DNA from 4 places in the Acidovorax facilis genome. Region 3 is predicted to be linked to each of the others. Evidence: predicted binding sites of a transcription regulator. Region 3 holds the regulator's gene; each other region holds the start of a gene.
What was found. The regulator sigma-54, encoded in region 3, starts transcription at its own class of promoters, with help from an activator protein. The targets are predictions, from matches to a motif close to TGGCANGNAANCTGCTTT.
Positions count from the first base shown of each region.

Region 1 (7,851 bases), 2.2 Mb from region 3:
CGTCCCACACCCAAAAGCCGATGCCCACGCCGCCGGTCAGCATCTCGGCCGCCACGATCACCAGCCACGCGGTGCCCACGGCCAGGCGCACGCCGGTCAGCATGTAGGGCAGCACGGCGGGGAAGAGGATCTTGGTGGCGATCTTCCACTCGCTCAGGTTCAGCACGCGGGCCACGTTCATGTAGTCCTGCGGCACACGCTGCACGCCCACGGCGGTGTTGATGATCATGGGCCAGATGGAGCAGATGAAGATGGTCCAGATGGCGGCGGGGTTGGCGCCCTTGAACACCAGCAGACCGATCGGCAGCCACGCCAGAGGCGATACCGGCCGCAGCAGGCTGATGAGCGGGTTGAACATGCGCGACAGGAAGTTGAAGCGCCCGATCACGAAGCCCGCCGGAATGCCCACCAGCGCCGCCATGCCAAAGCCCACGGCCACGCGCTCCAGCGACATCAGCACATTCCAGCCCACGCCTTGGTCATTGGGGCCATTGCGGTAGAACGGGTTGCTGAAGATTTCCAGCGCCTGCTTCCACGTCTCCACCGGATTGGGGATGCTGCCGCCGGTGGTGGTGGATACCACCGCCCACAGACCGATGAGCAGGCCCAGGCCACAGAGCGGCGGCAGTACCGCCATCCAGAAGCTGCGCGACAGGGCCGCCCAGTCGCGACTGGCAGGGGCGGGGCTCGCCGTTGCTTCAGTTTTGGACTGTTTTTGGCTTCTGGCGCTTGCTGGTGAAGCGTTGATAGCTACATTATTCATAGCGTTCTGTGCAGCCACGGGGGCTGCATCCAACGGGGAGTGAAAGACGGCACTGACCATGGTGTTCTCCTTGGCAGGGTGGGCGGGGCAGGGCGCTTACGCCTTGATCTTGAAGCTGTCGGCGTACTTGGCGGGGTCTTTGCCGTCCCACACCACGCCGTCCATGAGCTTGGCGGTGCGCATCGGGTCCTTGGGCACGTTGATCTTCATGGCGCTGGCAACCGACTTGTAAAGGTCCACCTGGTTGATCTCTTTGGCCACGGCCAGGTAATCGGGGTGGCTCTTGATCAAACCCCAGCGCTTGTGCTGCGTCAGGAACCACATGCCGTCCGACAGGTAGGGGAAGTTCACCGCGCCGTCGTTGAAGAATTTCATGTGGTTGGGATCGTCCCAGGTCTTGCCCATGCCGTTCTGGTAGCGGCCCAGGATGCGCTGGTTGATGGCGTCCACGCTGGTGTTGATGTAGGACTTCTGGGCCACCGTTTCGGCCATCTTCATCTTGTTGGACAGGCTGGCGTCAATCCACTGGCTGGCCTCCAGCACGGCCATCATCACGGCGCGGGTGGTGTTGGGGTTCTTCTTGACGAAATCGGCCGAGGTGCCCAGCACCTTCTCGGGGTGGTCCTTCCAGATGTCCTGGGTGGTGTTGGCGGTCACTCCGATGCCATCCATGATGGCGCGGTGGTTCCAGGGTTCGCCCACGCAGAATCCATCCATGTTGCCCACGCGCATGTTGGCCACCATCTGGGGTGGCGGCACGGTGATCAGCTTGGCGCCCGACAGCGGGTTGATGCCGGCGGCGGCCAACCAGTAGTGCATCCACATCGCGTGGGTGCCGGTCGGGAAGGTGCCTGCGAAGGTGTACTCGCGCTTGTTGGCGGCCATGAACTTGGCCAGGGACGGGCCATCCACTGCGCCCTTGTCGGCCAGTGCCTTGGACAGCGTGATCGCCTGGCCGTTGTTGTTCAGGCTCATCAGCACGGCCATGTCCTTCTTGGGGCCGGCCGTGCCCATGTGCACGCCGTACACCAGGCCATACAGCACGTGGGCAAAGTCGAGTTCGCCATTTACCAGCTTGTCGCGCACACCGGCCCACGACGCTTCCTTGGTGGGGATGATGGTCACGCCATACTTCTTGTCAAAGCCCAGCACCGAGGCCATCACCACGCTGGCGCAGTCGGTCAGCGGGATGAAGCCAATCTTGACTTCCTTTTTCTCTGGGGCGTCCGAGCCCTGGGCGTGCACCAGGGCACGCAGTGCCGGGCTCACGCCCACTGCGCCCACGGTGGCGGCCTGCAGCACGGTGCGGCGGTTGAGGCTGGTTTTCAACAGATCGGTCATGGGGCGGTTCCTCGGTGCGTTAGAAAACAAAAAAGGCGTCCTCCCCTGGCCTGGTTGCATGCGCAAACGAGCTTCGGAGAGGGACGCCTTTGTCCATGGCAAAGCCCATTGGGGGGCTTTGTGTCAGCACCGGCCCGCCATTGGGTCAGTGCTGTCAGTGGTGGGACCGTCTTTGGTCTTGCCAGGGTTAAAGCAAGCAGTGTGCCAGCCTTTTTCATACCGGCCTTGCTCCAATACAGCGCATGATCTGCTACCAAATTAGTAGCTGTTTGTGCTTATTTATAAGGCGGTAGCGGCCAGTTTGGCTTGTAAATTTGCGGAGATGGTGCGCGCGCCGAGTGCTGCACTGCATTTGTGCGGCGCACCATTTGGGGAGAAGCCGGTGGACCCGGGCGCGACCCAGGCGAGGGATGTCAAGCAAGGGTCGCCCCGCAGCGAGGGCATCGTCCCCCTTCCCGAATTGCGCAGCGATTCGAGAGAAGGGGGAAGCGGCGCAGCCGCTCAGGGGGTTGTTCCCTATCTCTACCCCAGCAGATCCATCACATCGAGCATGCGCTGGGCCACGTCCACCAGCTTGAGGCCCTTGTCCATGGCGGTCTTGCGCAGTTTCTCGTACGCGGCTTGTTCGCTCAGGCCCTGGCGCTGCATGAGCAGGCCCTTGGCGCGGTCGATGGTCTTGCGGTCTTTCAGTTCGGTCTTGGCGTCGGCCAGTTCGGCACGCAGGGCCTGTTCGTGCTGGAAGCGCGCCATGGCCACGTCCAGGATGGGGCGGATGCGCTGGGGGGCCAGGCCCGCCACGATGTAGGCCGACACGCCCGCCGCCACCGCGTCCTTCACGTGCGAGGTGTCCTCGTCGTTGGTGAACATCACGATGGGGCGGCGCTCGTCGCGCGTGGCCATCACCACATGTTCGAGCGCGTCGCGCGCCTCGCTTTCGGCGTCCACGATGATGAGGTCGGGCTGCAGCTGGGCGATGCGCTCGCTCAGGAAGACATCGGCAGGCAGGGTGGCCACCAGGTTGAAGTTGTTCTCCAGCAACCCAATGCGCAGCGCCCGCGACCGTTCCGCCTGAAGTACGGCGTGTTCGTCGGCGGGGTCGGCGACTGCCAGATCCGGGGCAACCACCACGATGCGCAGAGACTCGTTCATACCCAGGAGCATAAGCAATTTTTACGCCACAAAATGGTGCATCGAAGCGGTGCGTTCCGGGGCTGCAGGCTGGCAGGAGGTTGTGGCCGCTTCCAAGGCCTGAAACTTGCTAATAGTTTGTCGATGGGCAGGGCATACCCGATAGCAGCTACCCGGTCGCATCGCATATACATCTGGTCACATTGACCCATTCAAGAGGATTTGCATGAACAAGCACATTGACCGGCGGCGTATCTCTGCCGGCTTGGCCCTGACCACCGTGGCGGTATCCGCGCTGCTGGTGTTGACAGGCTGCAGCAAGGTGCCCGACACCATCAAGATCGGCGTGGCCCAGCCCCTCTCCGGCCCCTTGGGCGCGCTGGGGCAGGATTTGCTCAACGGCGTCAACCTGGCCGTGGCGGAACTGAACAAGGGTGGCTACACCGTGGACGGCAAGCGTGTGACGCTGGAGGTGGTGTCGGTGGACGACAAGGCCGACGCCGCCACCGGCAAGACCGTGGCGCTGCAGCTGGTGGACTCGGGCGTGGTGGCGGTGATCGGGCACCTGAATTCGGGGGTGAGCATTGAGACGGCCCCGATTTACGCCGCCAAGGACATCGCCCAGATCGCCATCTCCACCAACCCCAAGTTCACGCAACTCGGCTTCCCAACCACCTTCCGCATGGTGGCCAATGACACCTTGCAGGCGCGCGCTATCGGCTCGTTTGCCGCCACACAGCTGGGTGCCGCCCGCTACGCTGCGCTGGACGATGGCACGCCTTACGGCAAGGGCCTGGCCGACGGTGCTGCCGAGCAGCTCAAGGCTGAAAAGAAGGAAGTGGTGGTGCGCAAGTCGTTTGACGACAAGACGGTGGCTTTCGATGAACTGGCTGGCGAGCTGAAGGCCGCCAAGGTCGAGGTCATCGTGTCCACCCTCAACGACTTTCAGGCCCTGGCTCTGCTCGAAGCCCTGCGCAAGGTTGACCACACCAAGGTTAGCCTGCTGGGCGGGGACACCATCAAGACCACCGACATGACCAAGGCCATGGGCATGGTCGAAGGCGTCTACGCCACATCGCCCGTACTGGAAGCCAAGGAGTTCACCACCGGCAAGCCCTTCCTTGAAAAGTACATCGAGGCCTACAAGAAGCCCCCGGCCTATGGCGGCCACTACAGCTACGACAGCACCTATGTGCTGTCAGCCGCCATCCAGAAGGCCAAGTCGGCCGATCCGAAAGCGATCACCAAGGCCATGCACAGCATCAACGGCTATGCGCCCGTGATCGGCACCATGACCTGGGACGACAAGGGCGAACAGCGCTACGGCGCCGTGGGCGTGTATGAACTGCGCAGCGGAAGCTGGGAACTGCGCATGCGTTCGGACCGCTGGTAGCCAAGCCACCAGGTCGTCAGGCGCCATCCATCCGCACAACCCCTGCTGGCGACTGCCAGCAGGGGTTTTTGCATCCGACCCTGAACGGGGCCGGGTTTTACACTCGGGGCATGAGTTTGCTGATCCTCGGTATTGAATCTTCGTGCGACGAAACGGGCGTGGCATTGGTCCGTTCCACGGGCAATGCCGTGCCCACGTTGCTATCGCACGCGCTGCACAGCCAGATTGAGATGCACCAGGCCTACGGTGGCGTGGTGCCCGAGCTGGCCAGCCGTGACCACATCCGACGTGTGCTGCCGCTGGCAACGCAGGTGCTGACCGAGTCCGGCCAGTCGCTGGCCGATGTGGACGTGGTGGCCTACACCCGCGGGCCGGGCCTGGCGGGTGCGCTACTGGTGGGGGCGGGCGTGGCGTGCGCGTTGGGCGCTGCACTGGACAAGCCGGTGCTGGGTGTGCACCACCTGGAGGGGCACCTGCTGTCGCCCTTCCTCAGCGCCGACCCGCCTGAATTCCCTTTTGTGGCCCTGTTGGTGTCGGGCGGCCACACCCAGCTGATGCGTGTGGACGGCGTGGGCCGCTACGAGATCCTGGGCGAGACCATTGACGATGCGGCTGGCGAGGCGTTCGACAAGTCGGCCAAGCTCATGGGCCTGGGCTACCCGGGTGGGCCAGCGCTCTCGCGCCTGGCTGAGCAGGGCGATGCCGCAGCCTTCAAGCTGCCGCGCCCGCTGTTGCACAGTGGCAACCTCGATTTCTCTTTTGCCGGGCTCAAGACGGCGGTGCTAACGCAGGCCAAGAAGTTGGGCGATGAGCTGGAGGCACGCAAGGCCGACCTGGCGGCGAGCACCGAGGCTGCGATTGTCGAAGTGCTGGTGAAGAAGACGCTGGCTGCGCTCAAGCAGACCGGTCTGAAGCGCGTGGTGGTCGCCGGTGGCGTAGGGGCCAACCGGCACCTGCGTGCGCAACTCAATGCGGCCTGCGCCGCGGCCAAGGTGCGCGTGCACTACCCTGAGCTGCACCTGTGCACCGACAACGGCGCCATGATTGCCATGGCGGCGGCCATGCGGCTGCAGGCTGGGCAGCAGCAGGCCAACACCGACTACGCCTTTGACGTGAAGCCGCGCTGGCCGCTGGATGCGATCACGGTTTGATTATCTGAATAAAAAAGGCCGCTACCGCCTGTCCAGCAAGCGTTAGCAGCTATCTTTTTTGATTTTCAAAAGGGGTAGTGGCGGGGTGTCGTCTGCACCGTGATCCAGCGCAACTCGGTGAACTCGCGCACGCCCGCCATGCCGCCAAAGCGGCCGTAACCCGAACTTTTCACGCCACCAAACGGCATCTGCCCTTCGTCGTGCACCGTGGGGCCGTTGATGTGGCAGATGCCCGACTCGATGCGCGCGGCCACGTTCCAGGCCTTGGCCACATCGCGGCTGAAAACGGCGGAGGACAGGCCGAACTCGTTGTCGTTGGCGCAGGCAATGGCTTCCTCGACGCCGTTCACGCGCACCACGGGCTTGACGGGGCCGAACGATTCTTCGCGGTAGATGTCCATCTCGGCCGTCACATGGTCGAGCACCGTGGCCTGCATCAGCGTGCTGTCGCTCTTGCCGCCGCAGACCAGCGTGGCGCCCTTGGCCAGCGCGTCGTCGATCAGGGCGTTGCAGCGCTGCACCGTGGTCATGTCCACCACCGAGCCCAGCACCACCGGGCCCTTGCGTGGGTCGCCCAGGGGCAGAGCCTTGGCGCGCTCGCCGAGCTTCGCCACAAACGCGTCGGCCACTGCGTTGTCCACGATGATGCGTTCGGTGGACATGCAGATCTGGCCCGAGTTGGCGAATGCGCCGAACACGGTGCCTGCGACAGCGGCGTCGATGTCCGCGTCATCCAGCACCAGCAGCGGGGCCTTGCCGCCCAGCTCCAGCACCACGGGCTTGAGGTACTTGGCGCAGGTCTGCGCAATGATGCGGCCCACCTTGGTGGAGCCGGTGAAGTTGATGCGGCGCACTGCCGGGTGGGCCACGATGGCCTCGACGACGGCACCTGCATCCGCCGGTGCGTTGGTCACAAAGTTCACCACACCGGGGGGCAAACCGGCCTCCTGCAGCGCCTCGATGATGAGGCCGTGTGTGGCGGGGCACAGCTCCGACCCCTTCAGGATCACCGTGTTGCCGCAGGCCAGCGGTGTGGCGATGGCGCGCACGCCCAGGATGACGGGTGCGTTCCACGGTGCAATGCCCAGCACTACGCCCGCCGCCTGGCGCACACCCATGGCCAGGCTGCCGGGCACGTCGGACGGAATCACTTCGCCTGCAATCTGCGTGGTCAGGGCGGCGGCTTCCTGCAGCAGGCCGGCAGCCAGGTGCACGTTAAAGCCCGCCCACATGCCCGAGGCGCCGGTCTCGGCCGCCATGGCCACCGCAAAGTCGGCCGTGCGGGCCTCCAGCGCATGTGCTGCCTTGAGCAGCAGCGCGCGGCGCGCGTTGGGGCCCAGGGCCGACCAGGCAGGGAAGGCCTTGGCGGCTGCGTCGGCAGCGGCCTTGGCGTCGGCCACGCTGGCAGCGGGTGCCGTGGTGGCGACCGAACCGTCCAGCGGGTTGCGACGCTCAAACGTGGCGCCGCCGGTGGCTTGCACGCGCTCGCCGTTGATCAGCATGGAAATGGCAGTCATTGAAAGCTCCTGAAAAAGAACAGATAAAAAAGGGGGAAAGAGGTATTCAGGTCACGCCCAGGTAGGCTTGTCGAACCACGTCGGACTGCAGCAAGTCAGAGGCTGCGCCAGACGCCACGATGCGTCCTCGCTCCAGCACATAGCCGCGCTGCGCGATCTGCAGTGCCTTGCGCACGTTCTGCTCCACCATGAGCACGGTGACGCCCTGCGCGGCAATGCGCTGCACGATGGCCAGCAGCTCATCGACCATGCGCGGCGCCAGGCCCAGCGAGGGCTCGTCCAGCATCAGCAGGCGCGGGCCGCTCATCATGGCGCGGGCCACGGCCACCATCTGCTGCTCGCCGCCGCTCATGGTGCCAGCGAGCTGGGTGGCGCGTTCCTTGAGGCGGGGGAAGTCTTCAAACGCTTGGTGCAACCGCTCGGCGCGCACCCGCGACGGCACCAGCCAGCCGCCCAGCTCCAGGTTTTCGGTCACCGTCATCTGCGGGAACAGCTGGCGACCTTCGGCGACCAGCGCCAGGCCGCGTTGCACGCAGGCCGTGGCGTTCATCGCAGGCA
Region 1 covers NZ_CP192460.1:2,936,524-2,944,374, reverse strand. The annotation lists gene ntrB (nitrate ABC transporter permease) at 1-823, opposite strand, end outside; gene ACQ4MJ_RS13485 (CmpA/NrtA family ABC transporter substrate-binding protein) at 860-2,104, opposite strand; gene ACQ4MJ_RS13480 (ANTAR domain-containing response regulator) at 2,627-3,253, opposite strand; gene ACQ4MJ_RS13475 (branched-chain amino acid ABC transporter substrate-binding protein) at 3,459-4,625, shown strand; gene tsaD (tRNA (adenosine(37)-N6)-threonylcarbamoyltransferase complex transferase subunit TsaD) at 4,736-5,776, shown strand; gene ACQ4MJ_RS13465 (aldehyde dehydrogenase) at 5,842-7,293, opposite strand; gene ACQ4MJ_RS13460 (ABC transporter ATP-binding protein) at 7,340-7,851, opposite strand, start outside.
Region 1: a site for sigma-54 is predicted at 3,265-3,282, ahead of ACQ4MJ_RS13480 (ANTAR domain-containing response regulator). Genes of this name have one in related genera too.

Region 2 (7,851 bases), 1.9 Mb from region 3:
CATGTTTGGGGTTTGCTCCATATAAGCCCAAGGCTTGACCGCAAATATCTCCCCGCCACCTTCGTTGTTCCACTGGCCCTGCCAATAGCTTGTAAACACATCCAGGTGCGACCGGGCTATCCACTCCGGTGTGACCTGCAGAGGCTTGTTAAACCCCGTGAATACCTCGCCTTGTTCTTCCGCATTCCAGCGATAGGGATCGATCATTCCCAGGTACGTTTGCGTTGTTTCGTCGAAATGCATGTTGGTCATATTGATTTCCTCCAGTTGGTGATTTACATGTATTCAGTGATTGGTAGGTCACCGCTCCCTCAAACTCTCACTCCCTGCCCGTTGAATCGGACTGAGCAGATACTCAATCACCCTGCGTTGGCCTGTTTTGATCTCCGCCGTGATATTCATCCCCGGCGCCAGCTTGACCTGTTTACCGTCCACATCAATGCTGGTCTGGCTGAGCTTGAGCAAAGCCGGGAAGATCGCCCCGCGCTTTTCGTCATTCACCGCGTCCTGCGTGACCTTGTCCACGCTGGCCTTGACGGTGCCGTACCGGGTGAACGGAAACGTCTCCAGCTTGATCGCCACGTCCTGCCCCGAGGCCACAAACCCGATGTCCTTGTTCTCCAGCGTGACCTCGGCGCTCACGCTGGCGGCATCGGGCACGATCACCATCAGGGCCTGGGCTTCGGTGACCACGCCGCCTTCGGTGTGCAGGGCCAATTGCTGCACGGTGCCCGCCACGGGGGCCGTGAGGGTGGCCAGTTGTTCGCGCTGGGTGGCTTTGGTGAGTTCTTGCCCGGTCTGGTGGCGCTTGAGGTCAGCCTGGGCCTGGCGTTCGCTCAGGGCGCGTCGGGTTTCTGCCAAGTAGGCGCTGCGGGTTTGGTCGGCTTCGCGCAGGGCGGCCTGGGCTTCCTGGTATCTGGCCTGCTGGGTGGCCAGGTCGCGTTCAAGCTCGATGCGTTCGCGGGTGCGGTCCTGGTTGGCGTGGCCGGACATGAAGCCTTGGGCGGTGAGGGCCTGGAAGTCTTGCTCGCGCTGGCGGGCGATGGGCACGGTGGCTTCGAGCTTGCCGATCATTGCTTGCACGGTGGCCATCTCGGCTTGGCGGCGCTGGTGTTCGGCCGACAGCTTGGCCAGGCGGGCGGTGATGTCGCTCCATTCAGCGGCCAACTGGGCCTGGGTGTCGGCCTTGTCGGCTGCTGTCCAGTCTGCTGGGGTGTCCTGGTTAAGAGCTTTTTTGGCATCTAGCGCTTGATGGGTATGCGCTACCAGCTCTTGTTTTGATAGCATTTGCAGCAAGGCCCGGGCGCGCAGCCAGTCGGACTGGGCGGCTTTGCGAGTCTCAAACAGGCTGGCTTTGTCGGCCTGGGCGGTGGTGGGGTCCAGCTCCACCAGGGCTTGGCCTGCTTCCACATGGTCGCCGTCTTTGACCAGGATGCGTTGCACCACGCTGCGCTCCAAGGGCTGGATGACCTTGGTGCGGTCGCTGACGATGATGCGGCCGGGGGCCACGGCCACGATGTCGATCTTGCCGAAGATGGCCCAGGCCAGGGCGATGAGGAACAGCGCCATGAGCACAAAGGCAATGCGCCGGGGTGCGGGGTGGACGGGAGTTTCTTGCAGGCTCAGGGCGGCGGGCAGGAAGGCCTGCTCGTCGGTCAGCCGGGCGGGGCCAGCCAGCTCATGGCGATGCTGCCAGGCGGCTTTGAAGATGGCGCGGTAACGGGCCAGCAGTTCGATGGCGGGGTGGCGCGGGGTGGCGGGGGCCGCCGCGTTTGCCATCGTGGGTGCGGTTGTTGTTGTTGCGCTGTTCATGCCGCTGCCTCCGGGACCGGTGTGGCACTACCAGTTGGTGGCCCAGCCCGGCTCCCATCCTGCATGCGCCACAGGTGGGCGTACAGGCCTTGCTGCTTTTGTATCAAGGCGTCGTGTGGGCCGGCTTCCACGATGCGGCCCTTGTCCATGACGATGATCCGATTGGCATGGCGCACGGCAGACAGGCGGTGCGCAATGATGAGCACGGTGCGGCCCTGGCAGATGTGCTGCATGTTGCGCTGAATGATGGCTTCGGATTCGTAGTCGAGTGCGCTCGTGGCTTCGTCCAGGATGAGGATGCGGGGGTTGGTGAACAGGGCGCGGGCAATGGCAACGCGCTGGCGCTGGCCGCCTGAGAGGCTGCCGCCCTGCTCGCCCACCAGGGTGTCGTAGCCTTCGGGCAGTTCGCTGATGAAGTCGTGGGCGCCGGCCAGTTGGGCGGCGTGCACGACTGCTTCAATCGGGGCGGCGGGGTCGGCAATGGCGATGTTCTCGCGCACGCTGCGGTTAAAGAGCAGGTTTTCTTGCAGCACCACGCCCACCTGGCGGCGCAGTTGGGCGGCGTCGATGAGGCTAATGTCGATGCCATCGACCAGGATGCGGCCTTGCTCGGGGGTGTACAGGCGCTGGACTAATTTGGTGAGCGTGCTTTTGCCGGAGCCCGAGCGGCCCACGATGCCGATGACTTCGCCGGGGCGCACATCCAGGCTGACGCCGCCGAGCACCGGGGCAGCTTCGGGGCGGTATCTGAAGTGGATGCCATCCAGGGTGATGCGGCCATTGATGGGCGGCAGCTGGGCGGCGCTGCTAGGGGGCACTTCAGTGCGGGTGTTCAGGATGTCGCCCAGGCGGGCCATGGAGATGCCGGTCTGCTGGAAGTCGGTCCACAGCTGGGCCATGCGCATGATGGGCTGTGCCACGCGCTGGGCAAACATGTTGAAGGCCACAAACTGCCCCACGGTGAGTTCGTTGCCCATGACCAGGTGGGCGCCGTACCACAGGGTGGCGGCGTTGACGAGCTTGCCGATCAGGTTGACGCCTTCGTGTGCCCAGCTAGCCAGGTTCTGGGTCTTGAAGCTGGCGCTGACGTAGGCGGCAAGCTGGTTGTCCCAGCGGCGGGCGAACGATGGCTCCAGCGCGCTGGCCTTGACGGTCTGGATGCCGGTCACGGTCTCTACCAGCATCGACTGGTTCTCTGCACCCCGCGCAAATTTAACGTCCAGCCGCTTGCGCAGGATGGGCACGATGGCCAGGCTCAGGCCAAAGTACAGGGGCAGGCTCACCAGCACGATCAGCGTCAGCGGCACGCTGTAGAACAACATGACGGCGATGAAGATCACCGAGAACAGCACATCCAGCACGACAGTGAGGGCATTGCCGGTCAAGAAGCTGCGGATGTTCTCCAGCTCACGCACCCGGGCTACCGAATCGCCCACGCGCCGCGCCTGGAAGTACGCCAGGGGCAGCTGCACCAAATGCCGGAACAGCCGGGCACCCAGCTCTACATCAATGCGGCTGGTGGTGTGGCTGAAGACATAGGTGCGCAGGCCGTTGAGCACGCTCTCGAACACCACTACGACGACGAGGCCGATCACCAGGACGTCCAGGGTAGTGATGCCGCGGTGCACCAGCACCTTGTCCATCACGACCTGGAAGAACAGGGGGCTGACCAGGGCGAAGAGCTGCAGCATGAAGGAGATCAGCAACACCTCCCCCAAAAGCTTGCGGTGTTTGATGAGGCTGGGGATGAACCAGGAGAAGTCGAACTTGGCGAGGTCGCCCGCCAGGCTGGCGCGGCTGGTGACCAAAATAAGCGCGCCCGTCCATTGAGCGGCGAACACCTCCAGGGATTCAATGACGGGGCGGCCCCCAGTGCCGCTGGCGCCAGGGTCTTGCAGCAGCACCCGCTGGCCATCGCATTGGGCCAGCACCACGGTGCGAGCCGAACCATCGTCCGCGCGCAGCAGGGCCAGGGCGGGCAAAGGGGACAGGGGCAGCCGCTCCAGGGTGGTGCGCGAGAGCTTGGCTTTAAGGCCCAGGTGTTTGGCTGCCCGCAGCACGTCGTCGGTGCTGGCGCTCTGGCTGGGCTGCAGGCCCAGTTGGTGGGCCAGGGTGGCGGGGTCTGCGGCTATTTGGTGAAAGCGCGCTATCAACGCCAGCGCCACCAAGGCATCGCAAGTAGGCGCGCCAACTTGGGGCAATTGGATCGGCGCTACGGATTCGGGCGCGGGCGCGGCCACAGGGGGGATGCACGCATCCCCTGCTTCATGTTTTGACATCTTCTCCCCTTTTAGGGGCCGGATGCTAAGTGCAACGAATCTGAAAACTTTGTAATCGGCTTGCGTTCAGCGCAGGTTCTTGAAACAGAATGTTTGAAGACTTGCATACCGCGCGCACAGGAGGCACGCTAGGGATTGTGTGCATGCTTATTGCTTATGCCCGAGCACACTTCTTACACCTTTGTTGCATTCCACAAGGAACCCCACCATGACCACTCGCCGCATATTCACCGGACGCCTGCTCTGCACCTCCATGGCCCTCTGGGCTGCCATGGCGATGGCGCCCTCATTGGCCTTCGCGCAGTCCAAGCTCAAGGTCGCGGCTATCTACACAGTGCCTTTTGAGCAGCAATGGGTCAGCCGTATCCACAAGGCCCTGAAGGCCGCTGAAGCACGTGGCGAGATCGAATACAAGGCCAGCGAAAACGTCAGCAACGCCGACTACGAGCGCGTGATGCGCGAATACGCCACCGGCGGCAACCAGCTCATCCTGGGCGAGGCCTTTGCGGTGGAAGCCGCCGCCCGCAAGGTGGCCAAGGATTTCCCCAAGACGTCCTTTCTGCTCGGCTCCTCCGGCAAGCCGCAGGCGCCCAACTTCAGCGTGTTCGACAACTACATCCAGGAACCCGCTTACCTCAGCGGCATGGTCGCGGGCGGCATGACCAAGACGAACAAGATCGGCATGGTGGGCGGCTTCCCCATCCCCGAGGTCAACCGCCTGATGCACGCCTTCATGGCAGGCGCCAAAGAGACCAACCCCAAGGTCGAGTTCACCATCACCTTCATCAACAGCTGGTTTGACCCGCCCAAGGCCAAGGAAGCCACCTTTGCAATGATCGACAAGGGCGCCGACGTGCTCTACGCCGAGCGTTTTGGCGTGAGCGACGCGGCCAAGGAAAAGGGCAAGCTCGCCATCGGCAACGTGATCGACACCCAGCCGCAGTACCCCGACACGGTGGTGGCATCGGCCATCTGGCACATGGAGCCCAGCATCGACCGTGCGCTCAAGCTGGTCAAGGAAGGCAAGTTCACCGCCGAAGACTACGGCCCGTACTCGATGATGAAGCACAAGGGCTCTGAACTCGCGCCGCTGGGCACGTTCGAGAAGAAGGTGCCCGCCGACATCGTGGCCAAGGTCAAGGCGAAAGAGGCCGACATCCTGGCGGGCAAGTTCACCGTTAAGGTGGACGACAGCCAGCCAAAATCGACGGCCAAGTAGGCACTGAATGTAGCGGGCACCCACCCTGCCCGCCCCTGTTCCAGTCTGTGCACAGGCCACCCCAGCAAAGCGGTGGCCTGTTTGTTTTTTTCGCGTTGACTGCGCACACCGCTGTTTTTCTTTGACGAGGCACCACACCCATGCAATCCCTCTCCGCCGCCAAGCCCTCCCTGATCTCCCGGTGCACACGCCTGCTGGGCGCCCTCACCCTCGCCGCCGTGGTGGCAGGCTGTGCCGCCACCGCGCCCGGCAAGACGGCTGTGCGGCTGGACGACACGCCCCGCATCGCCGTCATCTCCGCCTTTTCCCCTGAGCTGACCGTACTGCTGCCCCAGGTGCAGCGGCCCGCCAAACACAGCATCAACGGCGTGGAGTTCACCACCGGCACGCTCGAAGGCAAACCCGTGGTGGTCTTCCTCTCAGGCATCAGCATGACCAACGCGGCCATGAACACCCAGCTGGTGCTGGACCGCTTCAACGTGAGTCATGTGGTCTTCAGCGGCATCGCGGGCGGCGTCAACCCCAGCCTGCACATTGGCGACGTCACGGTGCCCGCGCAGTGGGGCCAGTACATGGAGTGGCTGATGGCGCGTGAAGACAAACCTGGCCAGTACAGCGCCCCCGCCTGGATGAAAAGCGAGCTGACGATGCCCGCCTTCGGCATGATGCACCCGCGCCCCGTGGAAGTGCGCTCGGCCGCCCAGCCCAAGCTCTCCAAAAAATTCTGGTTTGAAGCCGACCCCAAGATGCTGGCCACCGCCCGCAGCCTGCAAAACGTAGGTCTGGAACATTGCGTAGCCGCCAACTGCCTGAAGCAGCGCCCGCAACTGGTGGTGGGCGGCAACGGCGTGTCGGGCCAGGCCTTTGTGGACAACAAGGCCTTCCGCGAGTACGCCTTCAAGACCTTCGAGGCCAACGTGCTCGACATGGAAACCGCCGCCACCGCCATGGTCGCACACAGCAATGGCGTGCCCTACATCGCCTTCCGCTCGCTGAGCGACCTGGCCGGTGGTGGCGAGGGTGAGAACGAAATGGGCACCTTCATGGGCCTGGCGGCGGCCAATTCTGCCAAGGTGCTGCGCGCGTTTCTGGCGGCCTGGAAGTAGATGGACTCCACCACAGCGCCCGTCCTGCGCCTGTCGGGCATCACCAAACGCTTCGGCAAGCTCGTCGCCAACGACAGCATCAGCCTGGCCCTCGCACGTGGCGAGGTACTGGCCCTGCTGGGCGAAAACGGCGCGGGCAAGTCCACGCTGATGTCCATCCTCTTCGGGCACTACGTGGCCGACGAAGGCAGCATCGAAGTCTTCGGCCAGCCCCTGCCGCCCGGCCAACCGCGTGCGGCGCTGGCGGCGGGCATTGGCATGGTGCACCAGCACTTCACGCTGGCCGACAACCTCACGGTGCTGGACAACGTGCTGCTGGGTAGCGAGCCGCTGTGGCAGCCCTTCTCGCGCCGCAGCGAAGCGCGGGCCAAGCTGCTGGCCGTTTCGCAGCAGTTTGGCCTGCCAGTGAGCCCCGATGCGAAGGTCGGCAGTCTCTCGGTAGGCGAGCGCCAGCGGGTCGAAATTTTGAAAGCGCTCTACCGGGGCGCCCGCATCCTGATCCTGGATGAACCCACTGCCGTGCTCACCCCGCAGGAGAGCGAGGCACTGTTCGACACCCTCGCTCAGATGGTGGCGCAAGGCCTGTCCATCATCTTCATCAGCCACAAGCTGGGCGAGGTGCTGCGCGTATCGCACCGCGTGGCCGTGCTGCGCCAGGGCAAACTGGTGGCCGAGGCGCCTGCACAGGGCACAACGCAGGGGCGGCTCGCGCAGTGGATGGTGGGCCATGCGATAGAGGCGGCCGAGCGCCGCCCAGCACAGCATGTAGGCGAGCCTGTCTGCACCCTGAGCAACGTCAGCACTGCCCCCACGGGGCGCGATCGATTGAACCATGTGTCCCTCACGCTCCGCGCGGGCGAGATCGTGGCAATTGCAGGCGTCAGCGGCAACGGCCAGGTGGCGCTGGCCGATGTGCTGTGTGGCGTGCGTGCGGCCTCCTCCGGCGCGGTCACCCTGCGCGGCGCCCCTCTGCAAGCCCGGCCCGCTTGGCTGGTCAGCCAAGGCGTGGCCCGCATCCCCGAAGACCGCCACGCCGTGGGTGTGGTCGGCGATTTGCCGGTGTGGGAGAACGCGGTTTCCGAACGCCTGCGCAGCCACTGGTTTTCGCACCCGTGGTTCCGCGCCTTCTGGGTCAAGCGCGGCGCTGCACGACAGCATGCCGAGCGGGTGGCCAAGACTTTTGACGTACGCGGCGGCGGGCCGGATGCGCCTGCGCGGTCGCTGTCGGGCGGCAACATGCAAAAGCTCATCCTAGGCCGGGCGCTGATGCCGCCACAGAATGGCGCGGGCAACACCGCGCCCGCCCCCCAGCTCATCGTGGCCCACCAGCCCACCTGGGGGCTGGACATTGGCGCGGTGATGTTTGTGCAGCAGCAGCTCATCAACGCTCGCGACAGTGGCGCTGCGGTATTGCTGATCTCCGACGACCTGGACG
Region 2 covers NZ_CP192460.1:1,561,092-1,568,942, reverse strand. The annotation lists gene ACQ4MJ_RS07080 (hypothetical protein) at 1-252, opposite strand, end outside; gene ACQ4MJ_RS07075 (HlyD family type I secretion periplasmic adaptor subunit) at 301-1,779, opposite strand; gene ACQ4MJ_RS07070 (type I secretion system permease/ATPase) at 1,809-4,091, opposite strand; gene ACQ4MJ_RS07065 (BMP family protein) at 4,300-5,310, shown strand; gene ACQ4MJ_RS07060 (5'-methylthioadenosine/S-adenosylhomocysteine nucleosidase) at 5,451-6,416, shown strand; gene ACQ4MJ_RS07055 (ABC transporter ATP-binding protein) at 6,417-7,851, shown strand, end outside.
Region 2: a site for sigma-54 is predicted at 4,231-4,248, ahead of ACQ4MJ_RS07065 (BMP family protein). Genes of this name have one in related genera too.

Region 3 (7,851 bases):
TCTGCGCCTCTTCCCGACCCACGGCCATGCCCTGGGCACGGTCGGCAGCGCGCTCGCTGGCGTTGCGGCCTGCGCTACCTGCGGCAGCAATGCGCTCGCCGTAGGGCGGGTTGAGCAGCATCACGCCAGGCTGGTCGCACGGTGGCATGCGCTGCAGGGCGTCGCCGCCGCGCAGCTGCACGGCATCGGCCACGCCTGCGCGCTCAGCATTGCGCTGCGCAAAGTCGACCATGCGGAAGGCCACATCACTGCCAAACAGGGGCACAGCGCTTGTCTGTATTGCGCTTTCAGCTTCGCTTTTAATAGCATCCCAGACATGGGCCTGGAACGGCAGCAGCTTCTCGAACGCAAAACGCCGCAGCATGCCGGCCGGAATGCGGCAGGCGATCTGCGCGGCCTCGATCACGATGGTGCCGCTGCCGCAGCAGGGGTCGTACAGGGGCTGGGGGTTGTCGCCATGCGGGTCCCAGCCGCTGGCGGCAATCATGGCGGCGGCCAGGGTTTCTTTCAGTGGCGCATCGCCCTTGTCTTCGCGCCAGCCGCGTTTGAACAGCGGCTCGCCCGAGGTGTCGATGTAGATCGTGGCCTCGTCGGTGGTCAGGTGCAGGTGGATGCGCACATCGGGCCACTGGGTGTTCACGTCGGGCCGCACGCCGCTTTTGGCGCGGAAGCGGTCGGCCACCGCGTCCTTGACCTTGAGACCTGCGAAGTTGAGGCTCTGCAACGGGCTGTGTTGGGCCGTCACCTCGACCTTGAAGGTCTGGCGCGTGGTGAACCAGATTTCCCAGGCCACGTCGCTGGCCATGGCATAGAGATCGTTCTCGGAGCGGTACGGGCGGTGCGCCAACTGCACCAGTACGCGCTGGGCCAGTCGGCTGTGCAGGTTGAGCAGCAGCGCCTCGCGCCACGAGGCGCGCAGCAGCACGCCGCCGCGGCCGACGAGCAGGTCTTGCCCCGTGAGGCCGGTGATGCCATGCACCTCGTCGGCCAGAAAGCCCTCCACACCAGCGGCGCAGGGGAGAAAAAGTTGGAGTTGGTTCATGTCGATGGGGAGGATACGCGCTCAGACAATGCGTGGGAATCCGGCGTTCCCGCGCGGGCCAGCAGCAATTGGCGGATGGATTCGGGGATCGGCGCCACCTTGCGGTCGGCCTTGCCGATGAAGACGATGCCGATCTTGCCGCGCGCCACCTCGCGGCCTGAGGTCTTCTCGGTCATGCAAAACACCAGGTCAAACCCATAGCGGTTGAAGTCCGCAGGCGCCATCTCCACGCGCATGGTTTCACCGTGGAAACCTTCGGACTTGTACTGCGCCACGATGTCGCCGACCACGATGGACAGCCCGCCCACGTCGGCCTCGGGGTAGCCCAGCGACTGGAAGAAGCGCACCCGCGCTTCAGAGACCAGGCTCAGCAGTTGCGCGTTGTCCAGGTGCCCGCCTTGGTTGACGTGGCTGATGTAGATCTGCAGCTCGGTGGCAAAGCCGAAGTGCGGGGGGAGGTCGAAGACGATGCGGGCCATGGTGGGGTGGCGGATAGAAAAACGAAAAATTCAAACAGGGCGAGCCATGCGCCCCCAACCGGGGTACCTACAGCGCCTTGCGCAGGTTGGCCGGCGCGATCTTGAGCGCCTCGCGGTACTTGGCCACGGTGCGGCGTGCGCACTCGATGCCCTGTTCCTTGAGCATCTCGGCGATCTGGCTGTCGGACAGCGGCTTGGCGGGGCTTTCTGCGGCCACAAACTGCTTGATGAGGGCGCGCACGGCGGTGCTGGACGCGTTGCCGCCGGTCTCGGTACCCAGGCCCGAGCCAAAGAAGTACTTCAGCTCATACGTGCCAATTGGCGTGGCCATGTATTTGGCGGTGGTCACGCGGCTGATGGTGGATTCGTGCAGGCCCAGTTCGTCGGCGATGTCGCGCAGCACCAGCGGGCGCATGGCCAACTCGCCGTGGGTGAAGAAGCTTTTTTGCCGCTCCACGATGGCGCGCGAGACGCGCAGGATGGTGTCAAAGCGCTGCTGGATGTTCTTGATGAACCAGCGGGCCTCCTGCAGGCGCTGCTGCATGCCCTGGTGGCCCTCGCCGCCCTTGTGGCCGCGCAGGGCGCCAGCATAGATGTCGTGCACGCGCAGGCGCGGCATCACATCGGGGTTGAGGCTGACGATGAAGTTGTGCTGGCCATCGCGTCCATTGGCACGCCCGGCTTTGCGCACGATGACATCGGGAATGATGATGTTGCGCTCCACGTCGGCAAAGCGACGGCCGGGGCGAGGCTCCAGGCGAGCGATCAGCGCCATGGCGGCGCGGGTGCGCTCTTCGCCGTCGCCACACAGCTGCGTCAGGCGGCGGATATCGCGGCGGGCCAGCATCTCCAGCGGCTGCTGACAAATGCGCAGCGCGGTCTGCACCGTGTCGGGGTCAGCATCGCTGTCCTCGTCGGCAGCCAGCGCCGTGAGCTGCAGCGTCAGGCATTCGGCCAGGTTGCGCGCACCCACGCCGGTGGGCTCCAGGCTTTGCAGCAGGCGCTGGGCCACGGTGAAGCGGTGCACCAGCTCTTCGATTTGCTCCAGGTCGTCCGGCCCGGCCAGGCTGATGGCCAGCTCTTCCAGCGGCTCTTCGAGGTAGCCGTCGTCGTTGAGCGATTCAATGAGAAAACGCAGCGCGGCGCGGTCGATCTCGGACAAGCGCAGCGCCAGCGCCTGACGGTGCAAAAAGGCGGTCAGCGATTCATGCGAACGGGCCAGCTCGGTGGCGTCGGCCTCGTCGCCTTCGGAGTCGTTGCGGTTGCGGGCGGGCGCATCCCCGCCCCACTCCGCGTCGTTGGGCGCCATTTCTACCGTGCCGTCACCGCTCCAGTCAGGCTCGTCAGCGCCAGCACTCGGTGCTTCAGCATCATTTTGGCCTTCAGCGCTTGTGCTGCTTGCGCTGCTAGCTCCTGAAAATATAGCATCATCAGCACTGTACTCATCAGGCTGCGCGGGCGTGTCGGCGGCTTCCAGGCCAAACTCCTCGCGCGGAGCTTCGTCGGCATTGCGTTCGAGGAACGGGTTTTCGTCGAGCATCTGCTCGACTTCCTGCGAGAGTTCGAGCGTGGACAACTGCAGCAGCCGGATGGACTGCTGAAGCTGGGGGGTCAATGCAAGATGCTGCGAGACGCGCAGCGAGAGTCCAGGCTTCATCACATCCTGAAGTGTTCGCCAAGGTAAACACGTCGTACCTCGGCGTTGTCCACGATCTCGGACGGCGTGCCCTGCGCGAGCACGCGGCCATCGCTGATGATGAAGGCGTGGTCGCAGATGCCCAGGGTTTCGCGCACATTGTGGTCGGTGATGAGCACACCAATGCCCCGCGCCTTCAGGAAGCCGATGATGCGCTGGATCTCGATCACGGCAATGGGGTCGATGCCGGCAAAGGGCTCGTCCAGCAGGATGAAACGCGGTTGAGTGGCCAGGGCCCGGGCAATCTCGACGCGGCGGCGCTCGCCGCCGGACAGGGCCATGGCGGGCGAGGCGCGCAGGTGGTCCACGCGCAGCTCCTGCAGCAGGGCCGTCAGGCGCTCCTCGATGGCGTCGCGCGAGAGCGGCTGGCCGTCATCACCACGCTGCAGTTCCAGCACGGCGCGCACGTTCTCTTCGACTGTGAGTTTGCGAAAGATCGAGGCTTCCTGCGGCAGGTACGACAGGCCCAGGCGCGAGCGCCGGTGGATGGGCATGTGGGCCACCGATTGGCCGTCGATGCGGATGTCTCCCTCGTCGCTGCGCACCAGGCCCACGATCATGTAGAACGAGGTGGTCTTGCCCGCGCCGTTGGGGCCGAGCAGCCCCACGACCTCACCTTTTTGCACGACCAGCGAAACGTCCTTGACGACCTTGCGGCTGCCATAAGACTTCGCCAGGTGCTGCACCTCCAGGCGGCTGCCCGCCTGGGAATCAGGCCCCAGGCGGCTACCCGCCTGAGTGTCAGGGCCGGTACTCACAGCGGGCCCACTCACTTGGCGCCGCCGCCAAGGCTGTTGCTGGGGCGCAGCGCCGGGGCTGAGGCCGGGGACGCCGCCTCGGGGGCCGCCGCAGCGGGCGGTGGATCTTTGGGGGCCAGCACGGCGCGCACGCGGCTGCCCGGTGCGGGGGCATCGCCCGCAGCGTTGGTGGCGGTGCGCTTTCCGTCCACGGAGAACACGTCGGTCAGGTTGTTGTAGACAATCACGGCGCCGGTGATCTCGTCGCTGAGCACAGCGCCCCGGTAGCGGCGCAGCTCGGCACGGGTGATGAAGCGGACGTTGTCGGCCTTGCCGTCGTACTCGATGACTTCGCTCTCGCCTTCAATGAACTCCTCGGGTGCTCCCGGCAGGGTGTCGCGCTTTTGCCGGAAGAAGGCGCGCTTGCCGGGCTCTGCCGTGACCACACCGTACTGGTAGCCATCGGCATCCTGGCGCACATCCAGCCGCGCGCCGCGCAGCACGATGGAGCCCTTGGTCATGACCACGCGGCCAGAGAACACGCTGGTCTGCTTGAGTTCATCGTGGCGCAAAGCGTCCGCCTCGATGTTCATGGGCTTGGCGCGGTCGGCCTTTTCGGCATGGGCCACACCGAAGGTGCAGGCCAGGGCCGCGAGCAGGAGGATCGGAAGGAGGCGATGGTTCATAGGGCACGAATCTTGCAATCATTGTAGCCACCCCGTCGCGTTCCTCCATGAAAAAAGCCCGCATGTGCGGGCTTTTGCCAATGGGAACCGGCGGCCGGGCGAAAACCGTCAGCCTTTGCGGGCCACTGCCGCCAGATGTTCCACCACCTGCAGCACGTTTTGCATGCTGCCCGCCATGGTGCCATCGGTGTAGAACTTGCCCGCCACACCCATCGAGGGCACGCCCTCCACACCGTAGGCGTCCTGCAGTTGCGAAGCACGGCGAACCTGGTTGGACACGCTGAACGAGGTGTAGATTTCCTTGAACTTGGCGGCGTCCACACCCTGTTGGGCCACCCAGGCAAAAATTTCGTCGTCCTTGGCCAGCTTCTGCTTTTCCACATGGATGGCGCGGAACACCTTGGCGTGCAGGGCTTCGAGCTTGCCCATGCCTTCCAGGGCGTAGTACAACTTCTGCTGGGGCACAAAGCTCGCGTTGAAGGCCACGGGCATACGACGGACGGAGAGGTCCTTGGGGGCGGCCTTGACCCAGGCGTCGAGCGCGGGTTCAAAGGCGTTGCAGTGGGGGCAGCTGTACCAGAAGAACTCGATCACATCGACCTTGCCCGCAGGCGCGTCGGGCGCTAACGGCTTGTCAAGCCGCCGGAAGTCCTTGCCCTCCTTGAACTGGCGGGCCTGAGCCAGCGCGGGGGTGGCCACTGGCAACGTCAGGGCGGAAGCGGCAACCGCCGAGGCGGCGGACAAAGAAAACTCACGGCGTTTCATGACAAAGACTCTCCTGTTACAGGTCTGGGGGATGTGAGCCATGCCCCCGCAAAAAGTTCAGCCACCCGAAGTCTGGCGCGTCAGCGCTGCACGCGCACCAGCGCCGACTCCAGCCCGGCACCATCGAGCTTCTCCTTGAGCTGCTCGGCGTCGTCGCGCTTGGTGAACGGCCCCACACGCACGCGGAACACCGCCCGGCCATTCTGCTCACGCTCGCTCACGCGGGCCTCCCAGCCCAGCATGGCCAGCTTGGCGCGCTGCGCATCGGCGTCCGCCTGGGTGCGGAAAGCCCCGGCCTGGACAAAGTAGTCGAACGGGTCCAGATTGCCCTTGGCAGCAGCCTTGGCCACGGCCAGATCGCCCAGCGGGTCGGCGCCAGGCTTGGTTTCAGCCTTGGCCTCGGGCTTGCTGGCAGCGGGCTTGGGTGCGGGCGCCGATGCCACAGCCCGCGCATCCGGCGCGGCTGGGGTGGGCGCCGAGGCAGCCACAGCGGGCGGGGCTGCCGGGCGAGCCGGGTTCTTGCCATACAAAGGCGAATTGGGATCCCAGTTCTTGTTCTTCTGGGTCTCGGCGGCGTCCATGTCCACGCCCCGGCCATTGCCCTTGTTAAGGAAGGGGACCGGCACCTTGGTCACGTACACCGCCACAGCCAAGGCAGCGCCCAGGCCCACGATGACCCCAACGATAAAGCCGACGATGGTCCCGCCCGTCTGTTGTTTCTTCATAGTGACTGCTTACATTCTGGCTGGAGCCGACACGCCCAGCACGGCCAGGCCATTGTGCAATACCTGCGCGGTGGCGGCGACCAGCGCCAGGCGAGCCTTCTTCACGGCCTCGTCGTCCACCAGGATGCGCTCGGCGTCGTAGTAGCTGTGGTAGCTGGCGGCAAGGTCGCGCAGGTAGAAGGTCACATCGTGCGGGGCTTCGCCGTCGGCCGCAGCCGTGAGCATTTCGGGGTACTTGGCCAGCTGCAGCATCAGCGCCTGGGCCTGTGGGCCTTCGAGAGCCGACAGATCGACGTCGTGCAGCGAAGCCACGTTGCCACCGCCAGCCTCTTGCCACGCGCGCAGCACCGACTGGATGCGGGCATGCGCGTACTGCACGTAGTACACGGGGTTGTCGTTGTTCTGCGCCACGGCCAGGTCCACGTCGAAGGTGTACTCGGTATCGGGCTTGCGGGAGAGCAAGAAGAAACGCACGGCGTCCTTGCTGGTCCATTCGATCAGGTCGCGCAGCGTGACATAGCTGCCTGCGCGCTTGCTGATCTTGACCTCTTCACCGCCCTTGACCACACGCACCATCGTGTGCAGCACATAGTCGGGGTAGCCCTGCGGAATGCCCACGTCGGCCGCTTGCAAGCCCGCGCGCACGCGGGCAATGGTGCCGTGGTGATCCGTGCCCTGGATGTTGACGACCTTCGTGAAGCCACGCTCCCACTTGGCGATGTGGTACGCCACATCGGGCACGAAGTAGGTGAAGGAGCCGTCCTGCTTGCGCATGACGCGGTCCTTGTCGTCGCCGTAGTCCGTGCTTTTCAGCCACAGCGCGCCATCTTGCTCGTAGGTCTTGCCATTGGCGACGAGCTTGTTCACCGTGGCCTCGACGCGGCCGCTGGTGTACAGGCTGGACTCCAGGTAGTACTCGTCAAAGTGCAGGTTGAACGCCTGCAGGTCCTTGTCCTGCTCGTTGCGCAGGTAGGCCACGGCGAACTGGCGGATATTGTCGTAGTCCTCGACGTCGCCGTTGGCCGTGAACTCGCGGTCGTCGGCCTTCACCGTGGCCTTGGCCTTGAAGGCCTCGGCAATGTCGGCGATGTAATCGCCGTTGTAGAAGTTCTTGGCCAGCGGGTTGTCGCTGTCGGTGGGCCAGCAGTCGTCGCCGGGCTTGAAGCCCTTGGCGCGCAGCTGCGTGCTCTTGGTCAGCGTATCGATCTGCACGCCCGCGTCGTTGTAATAGAACTCGCGGTGCACCTTCCAGCCCTGGGTGCTGAACAGGTTGCAGATGGCATCGCCTAAAGCAGCTTGGCGGCCGTGGCCCACGTGCAGCGGGCCGGTGGGGTTGGCCGAGACAAACTCGACCAGCACGCGCTGGCCGTTGTCGGGTTGATAGCCGAAACGCTCGCCAGCGGCCAGCACCTCGCGCACGACTTCCTGCTTGGCGGCGGGCTTCAAGCGGATGTTCAGAAAGCCCGGTCCGGCGATTTCAATGGCATCCACCCAGCGGTTGAAGGCGGGCGTGGCCTCCAGTGCGGCCTTGAGCTGTTCACCCAAGGCGCGGGGATTGAGCTTGAGCGGCTTGGCCAGTTGCATGGCGGCGGTGCAGGCGAAGTCGCCATGGGCCGCCACCTTGGGGGATTCAAACGCCGCCTTGGCGCCAGCGCCAGGGGACAGGACTTCCAGCTCGGCCGCAAGCGCAGCGAGCAATTCATTTTTGGCTGTGAGCATCG
Region 3 covers NZ_CP192460.1:5,131,272-5,139,122, reverse strand. The annotation lists gene ACQ4MJ_RS23545 (THUMP domain-containing class I SAM-dependent RNA methyltransferase) at 1-1,042, opposite strand, end outside; gene ACQ4MJ_RS23540 (acyl-CoA thioesterase) at 1,039-1,521, opposite strand; gene ACQ4MJ_RS23535 (RNA polymerase factor sigma-54) at 1,589-3,178, opposite strand; gene lptB (LPS export ABC transporter ATP-binding protein) at 3,178-3,975, opposite strand; gene lptA (lipopolysaccharide transport periplasmic protein LptA) at 3,987-4,640, opposite strand; gene ACQ4MJ_RS23520 (thiol:disulfide interchange protein DsbA/DsbL) at 4,749-5,405, opposite strand; gene ACQ4MJ_RS23515 (SPOR domain-containing protein) at 5,486-6,130, opposite strand; gene argS (arginine--tRNA ligase) at 6,140-7,849, opposite strand.

Region 4 (7,851 bases), 1.4 Mb from region 3:
CCCGCATTCCGACGGGCAAGGAGCCGCACCATCTGTATCTCACGCCGGATGAGAAGTCGATCATTGTGGCCAATGCGTTGGGGGATACGCTGACGTTCCTGGATCCGCGCACTGCGCAGATTCAACGCACGGTGCGGGGCATTGTGGACCCCTACCACCTGCGGTTCACACCCGACATGAAGTGGTTTATCACCGCTGCCAATCGTTTGAACCATGTGGATTTTTACCGTTGGGACGGGAAGGAGTTGACCCTCGTCCAGCGGGTGGCCACCTCCCGGACTCCCAGCCATTTGTGGATCGACAGTCGCAGCACCACGGTGTATTCCACCATGCAGGATAGCGATGAGTTGGTGGCCATCGATATCGCAACGCAGACGATCAAGTGGCGCACCAAGACGGGCGCCATGCCGGCGGACGTATATGGCAGCGCGGACGACAAGCGCATTTTTGTGGGCCTGACCGGTAGCGACAGCGTGGAGGTATTTGACGTCTCGGGACGCGAGCCCGTGAGCATCAAGAAGATCAAAACGGGCAACGGTGCCCACGCCTTTCGCGCTGCCGGCGATGGGCGCCACCTGTATGTCAGCAACCGGGTGGCCAATTCCATCAGCAAGATCGACATGACCACCCAGCAGGTTGTCGAATCCTATCCGGTACCCGGTGGGCCGGACTGTATGGAAGTGTCGGCCGATGGCCGCTTCATTTATGTGAGTTCCCGCTGGGCTCGCAAGCTCTCTGTGGTGGATACCGAGGCCAAGAAGGTCGTGCGGCAGGTCACTGTGGGCAAGTCGCCCCATGGCGTATGGACGTTGCAACACGCGCCCCGCTGATTGGCGATGGTGTGCGGGCGTCGGCGCCTCGCAGGGGAGTGTCTCTGCGATTTTGTTTTGCTATTTATTTTGTAGCTATTAGCGTTTTTGTATCCAGCGCTAGTGCCCAAAAAGACTGTAAAAAGCCTCTCTATCTGACCTTCGATACTGGCCATATGGCCGTGGCGCCTTTGGTCGCCGACGTTCTCGCACGCCAGCAGGTACGCGTGACGTTTTTCGCCGCCAACGAACGCACCCAGGAAGGCGATGGCAGCCTGGGCGACCACTGGGCTTCCTGGTGGCGCGCACGGGCCGCAGAGGGACACGAATTTGCATCCCACACCTGGGACCACACCTATTGGCGCGCGGATCTGGGATCGGCTCAGGCCCCTTCGTTCCGCGTTCGACCGTCGGCCGGGCCGCGCGCTGGGCAGGATTTTGTGCTGACGGCAGCCGGTTACTGTGAGGAGATCGCTCGGGCCGCAGATCGGTTGAAACACGTGACCGGCAAAACACCCTTGCCCCTGTTTCGCGCCCCAGGTGGAAAGACTTCGCCGCAGTTGCTTGCCAGTGCCCGCGCATGTGGGTACACGCATGTGGGGTGGTCACCGGCGGGATTCCTGGGCGATGAGTTGCCCAGTGAAAAGGCCAGCAACACCGCGCTGCTGAACAAGGCTTTGCGGGATGTGCGCAGTGGTGACATTCTGCTTGCGCACCTGGGGATCTGGTCACGCAAGGATCCCTGGGCGCCTGCCGTGCTGGAGCCGCTAATCGTTGGGCTGAAGGAGCGCGGATTCTGTTTTCGCACGCTGCGAGAGCATCCTGACTACGCGCCTTTAATGGGGCGCTGACTGCAGTGGTGGAGGCGAGGCAAATCGTGGAGGCCGTTCGGAGCAAGGGCGTGTGTGGTGAGAGATAGACGGAGCATGACGCAATGGGTTGGCTAGGCAATGGGTTTGATGCGGCTCAGCAATGGCTTTTCGAGAGCCTGTTGCAGCCAGTGATGTTTGCTATCGGTTTGGGAAACCAGCTCGAAAATGGCTACGAGGCCGCTGGATGGGTGCTGGTGGGGCTGCTGCAGCTGGTGGTGATCGCGGCAGTGATTGGCCCATTGCAGCATTGGCGGCCGGTGGAGGCGGTGACCGACCGCGCGACGATCCGCACCGACATTCTCTACACGCTGATTCACCGGCTGGGGCTGTTTCGCCTGGGTCTCTTCCTCGCGGTGGACCCGTTGATGGATTCCATCTTTGGGGCATTGCGAGTGGCTGGCATCAGTACCTTCCAGCTTGATGGCCTCTGGCCTGGGCTCACCGACGTACCCTGGGTCAGCCTGCTGCTGTACCTGGTGGTGTTCGACTTCGTGGACTACTGGATTCACCGGGGGCAGCACCACTTTGAATGGTGGTGGCGCCTGCATTCCTTGCACCACGCGCAGCGCCAGATGACCATGTGGAGCGACAACCGCAACCATCTGCTGGACGACGTGCTGCGCGACACCATCTTGGTGGTGGTGGCGCAGCTCATCGGTGTGGCACCTGGACAGTTCATCGCTATCGTGGCCATCACGCAGCTCAGCGAGAGCTTTCAGCACGCCAATGTGCGCCTGTGGTTTGGGCGCTGGGGCGAGCGGCTGTGGATCAGTCCGCGGTTTCACCGGCTGCACCACAGCATCGGAATTGGCCATGAGACCGTCAAGCCATTGTCAGGGGAGGCTGCTGCGCAGGGCGCCAGATACCGCGTGGTGCTGGGCGGGCACAACTTCGGCGTATTGCTGCCCTGGTGGGACATGCTGATGCGCACGGCCAACTTTGAATTGCGTTTTGATCCCACGGGCGTGCGCGATCAGGTGGAGCCGGGGCCAGACGGGCGCTTGCGCGACTATGGCAAGGGCTTTTGGTCGCAGCAATGGCGGGGTGTTCTTAGGCTGCTGGGCAAGGCCTGAAAGACCCTCCACGCGGTCAAGAAGGTATGCTTGTCGGCATGGGACTTTTGCTTGATTCTTTCTGGCGTGCTGCGGCCTATTGCCTGCGGCCCCGCGTCATGGCCCTGTCCGTTTTGCCGTTGCTGCTGATGGTGGGGCTGGCGTTGGGGCTGGGCTATTTTTATTGGGACGGAGCCGTGCAGGGCATGCGCGCGCTGCTGGATGCCTCTCCGCTTCTGGCCAGCTTCTGGAATTGGCTGCAAGGGTGGGGGTTGGGTGATGTCACCTCCGTCGTGGCGCCCCTCATGGTGGTTTTGGCGGTGGCTCCGGCTTTGGTGGTGGTCTCGCTGCTGGTGGTCGCGGTCCTCATGACCCCCGCATTGGTGGCGTTGGTGGCGGATCGGCGCTTCCCTGTGCTGGAGCGCAAGAAGGGTGGCTCCTTCATCGCCAGCGTGGCCTGGTCGGTCAGCTCCACCGTGCTGGCATTGATTGCCTTGGTGGTGTCGGTGCCCCTGTGGCTGGTGCCACCCCTGGTGCTCATCCTGCCCCCCTTGATCTGGGGGTGGCTGACCTACCGCGTGATGGTGTTTGATGCGCTGGCTGACCATGCCAGCAAGGAAGAGCGGCAAGAGATTTTCCGCCGCCACCGCAGCAGCCTGCTGGGTATTGGCATTCTCACCGGCTACCTCGGGGCGGCGCCCAGCATCGTGTGGGCCTCAGGCGTGGTCTTTGCTGCGGCTTTTTTCATTCTGGTGCCGCTTGCGATCTGGATCTACACCCTGGTTTTTGCGTTCTCTTCCCTCTGGTTCACCCACTATTGCCTGGCAGCCCTGGAGCGCTTGCGCGCAGAGGGCACAGGGTTAACACCCGTTGAAGTGTCTACACCGAAGGCTGCAGACGCGGGGGAGCCCGCGCATTCCGCGCTGCCGCCTGCGGCGTCGCCCACTGCTGTTCTTTCTGCCCCCCCATCTCCTGCCAACGGAAGCCCTGCACCATGATCCCATCTTTCGGTCTGATCATCGTGGGTGATGAAATCCTGTCTGGCAAGCGTGCCGACAAGCACATGCCCAAGGTCATTGAACTGCTGTCAGCGCGAGGGCTTTCGCTGACCTACGCCGACTACGTGGGCGACAACCCGGACCGCATCACGGCCACGCTGCAGCGCGCTTTTGCGTCGGGTGACGTGGTGTTTTCCTGCGGTGGCATTGGCGCAACGCCAGACGACCACACCCGCCAATGCGCCGCGCGTGCCCTGGGCCGGGACCTGGTACTACACCCCGACGCTGAGGCTCTGATCCGCGAGCGCATGCAGGACGTGGCCCAGGAGCAGGGTGTGACGTATGAGCCGGACCGTCCCGACAACGTGCACCGGCTCAACATGGGGCTGTTTCCGGCAGGTGCCCACATCATTCCCAACCCTTACAACAAGATCCCCGGGTTCAGCTGCGAGGGCGGTCGTGGAGGGGCCGTGCATTTTGTTCCTGGATTCCCTGTCATGGCCTGGCCGATGATCGAGTGGGTGCTGGACCAGCACTACGCAGCGTTTTTCAACCGCACGCCACAGACCGAGCAGTCGGTGGTGGTCTATGGGGCCATGGAAGCGGCTTTGACGCCCCTCATGGAGCGCATCGAAAAAACGCACCCGAACGTTCGGGTGTTCAGTTTGCCCAGCGTGGATCATCCACAATACGGGCGGCATATTGAACTGGGTGTCAAAGGTCCTGCTCCCCTCGTTCCCGCTGCATGGCAGGACCTGAAACGGGAGTTGCACAAGTTTGGTGCAAATTGTGGCCCTGAATTGGTGCGCAGCTTGTGATGCCCTGTGTTGATAGTAGGTTTGCACTAAATTGGTGCGGTTCGGCGGGTGCTCCCTCGGCCTGCAGTCCTTAGTGCTCCTTCATAGTGCGGCGGCTGCACCCAGCTGGCACGCAAACTGCTTTTATTTCGGTAAATTCCTTTTTTCAACAAGCGCTTTATCCAGGAGAACCTGATGGCCAAGACCGTTGCAGACGTGATGAAGATGGTGAAGGAGAACGAAGTCAAGTTCGTTGACTTCCGTTTCACCGATACCCGTGGCAAGGAACAGCACGTGACCGTGCCTGTGTCCCACTTCGACGAAGACAAGTTCACGTCCGGCCATGCATTTGATGGCTCCTCGGTAGCCGGCTGGAAGGGCATTGAAGCCTCGGACATGCAACTCATGCCCGACCCCAGCACCGCCAACATCGACCCCTTCTTTGAAGAAACCACGCTGTTCCTGCAGTGCGATGTGATCGAACCCGGTGACGGCAAGGCCTACGACCGCGATCCACGTTCCATCGCCAAGCGCGCTGAAGCCTACCTCAAGGCCTCCGGCCTGGGCGACACGGCGTTCTTCGGCCCAGAGCCAGAATTCTTCATCTTCGACGGCGTGCGTTGGTCCAACGAACCCGGCAAGGTCATGTTCGAGATCGAAGAGTACGAAGCCCCCTGGAACTCGGGCGCCAAGCTCGAAGGCGGCAACCGTGGTCACCGTCCCACCGTCAAGGGCGGCTACTTCCCAGTGCCTCCCGTCGACAGCACGCAAGACATGCGCGCTGAGATGTCCCTGATCCTCGAATCCCTGGGCATCCCGGTCGAAGTGTTCCACCACGAAGTGGCGGGCGCTGGCCAGAACGAAATCGGTACGCGTTTCAGCACGCTGGTCGAGCGCGCCGACTGGACGCAGGTCCTGAAGTACGTGGTCTGGAACGTGGCCAACGCCTACGGCAAGACCGCCACCTTCATGCCCAAGCCCTATGCTGGCGACAACGGCTCCGGCATGCACGTGCACCAGTCCATCTGGAAAGACGGCAAGAACCTGTTCGCTGGCGACGGCTATGCCGGCCTGAGCGACTTTGCGCTGTACTACATCGGCGGCATCATCAAGCACGCACGTGCCCTGAACGCCATCACCAACCCCGGCACCAACTCCTACAAGCGCCTGGTGCCTGGCTTTGAAGCCCCTGTGAAGCTGGCCTACTCGGCCCGCAACCGCTCGGCCTCGATCCGCATTCCTTACGTGGCTAACCCCAAGGGCCGCCGCATCGAAGCGCGTTTCCCCGATCCATCGGCCAACCCATACCTGTGCTTCTCGGCACTGATGATGGCGGGCCTGGACGGTGTGGAAAACAAGATCCATCCCGGCGAAGCCGCCACGAAGGATCTGTACCACCTGCCACCCGAGGAAGACAAGCTGGTGCCCACCGTGTGCCACAGCCTGGACCAAGCGCTCGAGTATCTGGACAAGGACCGTGGTTTCCTTACCAAGGGTGGCGTCTTTACCGACTCCATGCTGGATGCCTACATCGAACTCAAGATGGGCGAAGTCACGCGTTTCCGCATGGCACCTCACCCTGTCGAGTACGACATGTACTACTCCCTGTAATCGCCTGCCTGCAGGCCATTACCCTCACAAAGGCGGCCCCGGCCGCCTTTTTTTATTGCGCTCAAGGATCGGGTTTCGCTGAAACGGAACCACTGGCTGGGCCGTTGCATCCTTGTACAAAGCCCTGTGCGGGGCTGCTGGTGTTGGATTGGCGATGTGTGGTGATTGGGGGATACTCCCCGAACCCCTGCATGGCAGTGCGAGGAAACCGAATGAAGAAAACGCTCATCACCCTGTTACTGATCGCCGCGACGGCTCCCGCCGCATGGGCGCAAGACCGCATCTACCGTTGCGGCAACGAATACACCAACAACGCCCAGCAGGCCAAGGAGCGCGGCTGCAAGCTGGTTGAGGGAGGCAACGTCACCGTGGTCCAGGGCACCCGACCTGCAGGCGCCGCAACGGCAGCGCCAGCGGCGGGAACCGGGGCTGGGGCGGGCACAGCTCCCGCCGCATCTCCCCCGTCTGCACCCCGTGTCGCCACCAACGACCAGAAGGCCCGCGATGCCGATGCCCGTGCCATCCTCGAATCCGAGTTGCGCAAGGCCGAGGCGCGCCATGCCGAGCTGGTGAAGGAATACAACGGTGGCGCGCCGGAGCGCAACGCGCTCGACCTGCGCAACCCGCAGCGCTACATGGAGCGCACGGCAGAACTCAAGGCCAGCGTCGCCCGCAGCGAAAGCGATATCGCAGGCATCAAGCGCGAAATCGCCCGTCTTCCGGCCAACTGAATCTCTTTCTCTCGTTTGGCACGCGTGTGAGTTCCTCACCCTTTACAGAAGCCCCAGCCTCCGACACGGGGCGCTTTCATTCGCTGGACCTGATGTCCACCCTGGTGGCGGTGCTGCGCGCCGATGGCGCCGTGCAATTCGCCAATGCAGCGCTGGAGAACGCGCTCGGCCTCTCGCGCCGCACCCTGGAGGGGGTGGACTTCTCCACCTTCTTCACCGACCCCGCCTTGCTACAGACCGCATTGGCGGGCGCGCGGGGCAAGGACTTCGCGGCCCTGCGGTATGAAGCCAGCCTCAAGCGCCAGCACCAGGACCCGGTGCCCGTGCATGTGAGCGTGGCCGATGCCGAGCAGGTCGGCGAAATTCTGGTGGAGCTGTGGCCGCTGGAGCAGCAGGCCCGCCAGGACCGCGAGGAGCGCCTGCTGGACCAAGCCCAGGCCAACAAGGAGTTGATCCGCAACCTGGCCCACGAGATCAAGAACCCGCTGGGCGGGATTCGCGGTGCTGCGCAACTGCTGGAGATGGAGCTTGAAAGCCGCGAACTGACCGAGTACACCCAGGTCATCATCCACGAGGCCGACCGATTGCAAAGCCTCGTGGATCGGCTGCTGGCACCCCATCGCCATCCCCACCTGGTGGGTGACGTCAATATCCATGAGGTGTGCGAGCGCGTGCGGTCTCTGGTGCTGGTGGAATACCCCCAGGGCCTCAAGGTGCTGCGCGACTACGACACCTCGATCCCTGAGTTCCGTGGCGACCGCGCCCAGCTCATCCAGGCACTGCTGAACATCGTACAGAACGCAGCCCAGGCGCTGACCGAGCGCATCGCAGAGGGTGAGGCGACGATCACACTGCGCACCCGCGTTGCGAGACAAGTAACGTTTGGTCGCCAGCGCTATCGGCTGGCACTGGAATTGCATGTCATCGACAACGGACCGGGCGTGCCTGATGCGATCAAAGAGCGGATTTTTTACCCTCTGG
Region 4 covers NZ_CP192460.1:1,070,874-1,078,724, forward strand. The annotation lists gene ACQ4MJ_RS04860 (YncE family protein) at 1-830, shown strand, start outside; gene ACQ4MJ_RS04865 (polysaccharide deacetylase family protein) at 803-1,660, shown strand; gene ACQ4MJ_RS04870 (sterol desaturase family protein) at 1,744-2,754, shown strand; gene ACQ4MJ_RS04875 (EI24 domain-containing protein) at 2,793-3,731, shown strand; gene ACQ4MJ_RS04880 (competence/damage-inducible protein A) at 3,728-4,549, shown strand; gene glnA (type I glutamate--ammonia ligase) at 4,724-6,139, shown strand; gene ACQ4MJ_RS04890 (hypothetical protein) at 6,352-6,870, shown strand; gene glnL (nitrogen regulation protein NR(II)) at 6,963-7,851, shown strand, end outside.
Region 4: a site for sigma-54 is predicted at 4,656-4,673, ahead of glnA (type I glutamate--ammonia ligase). Genes of this name have one in related genera too.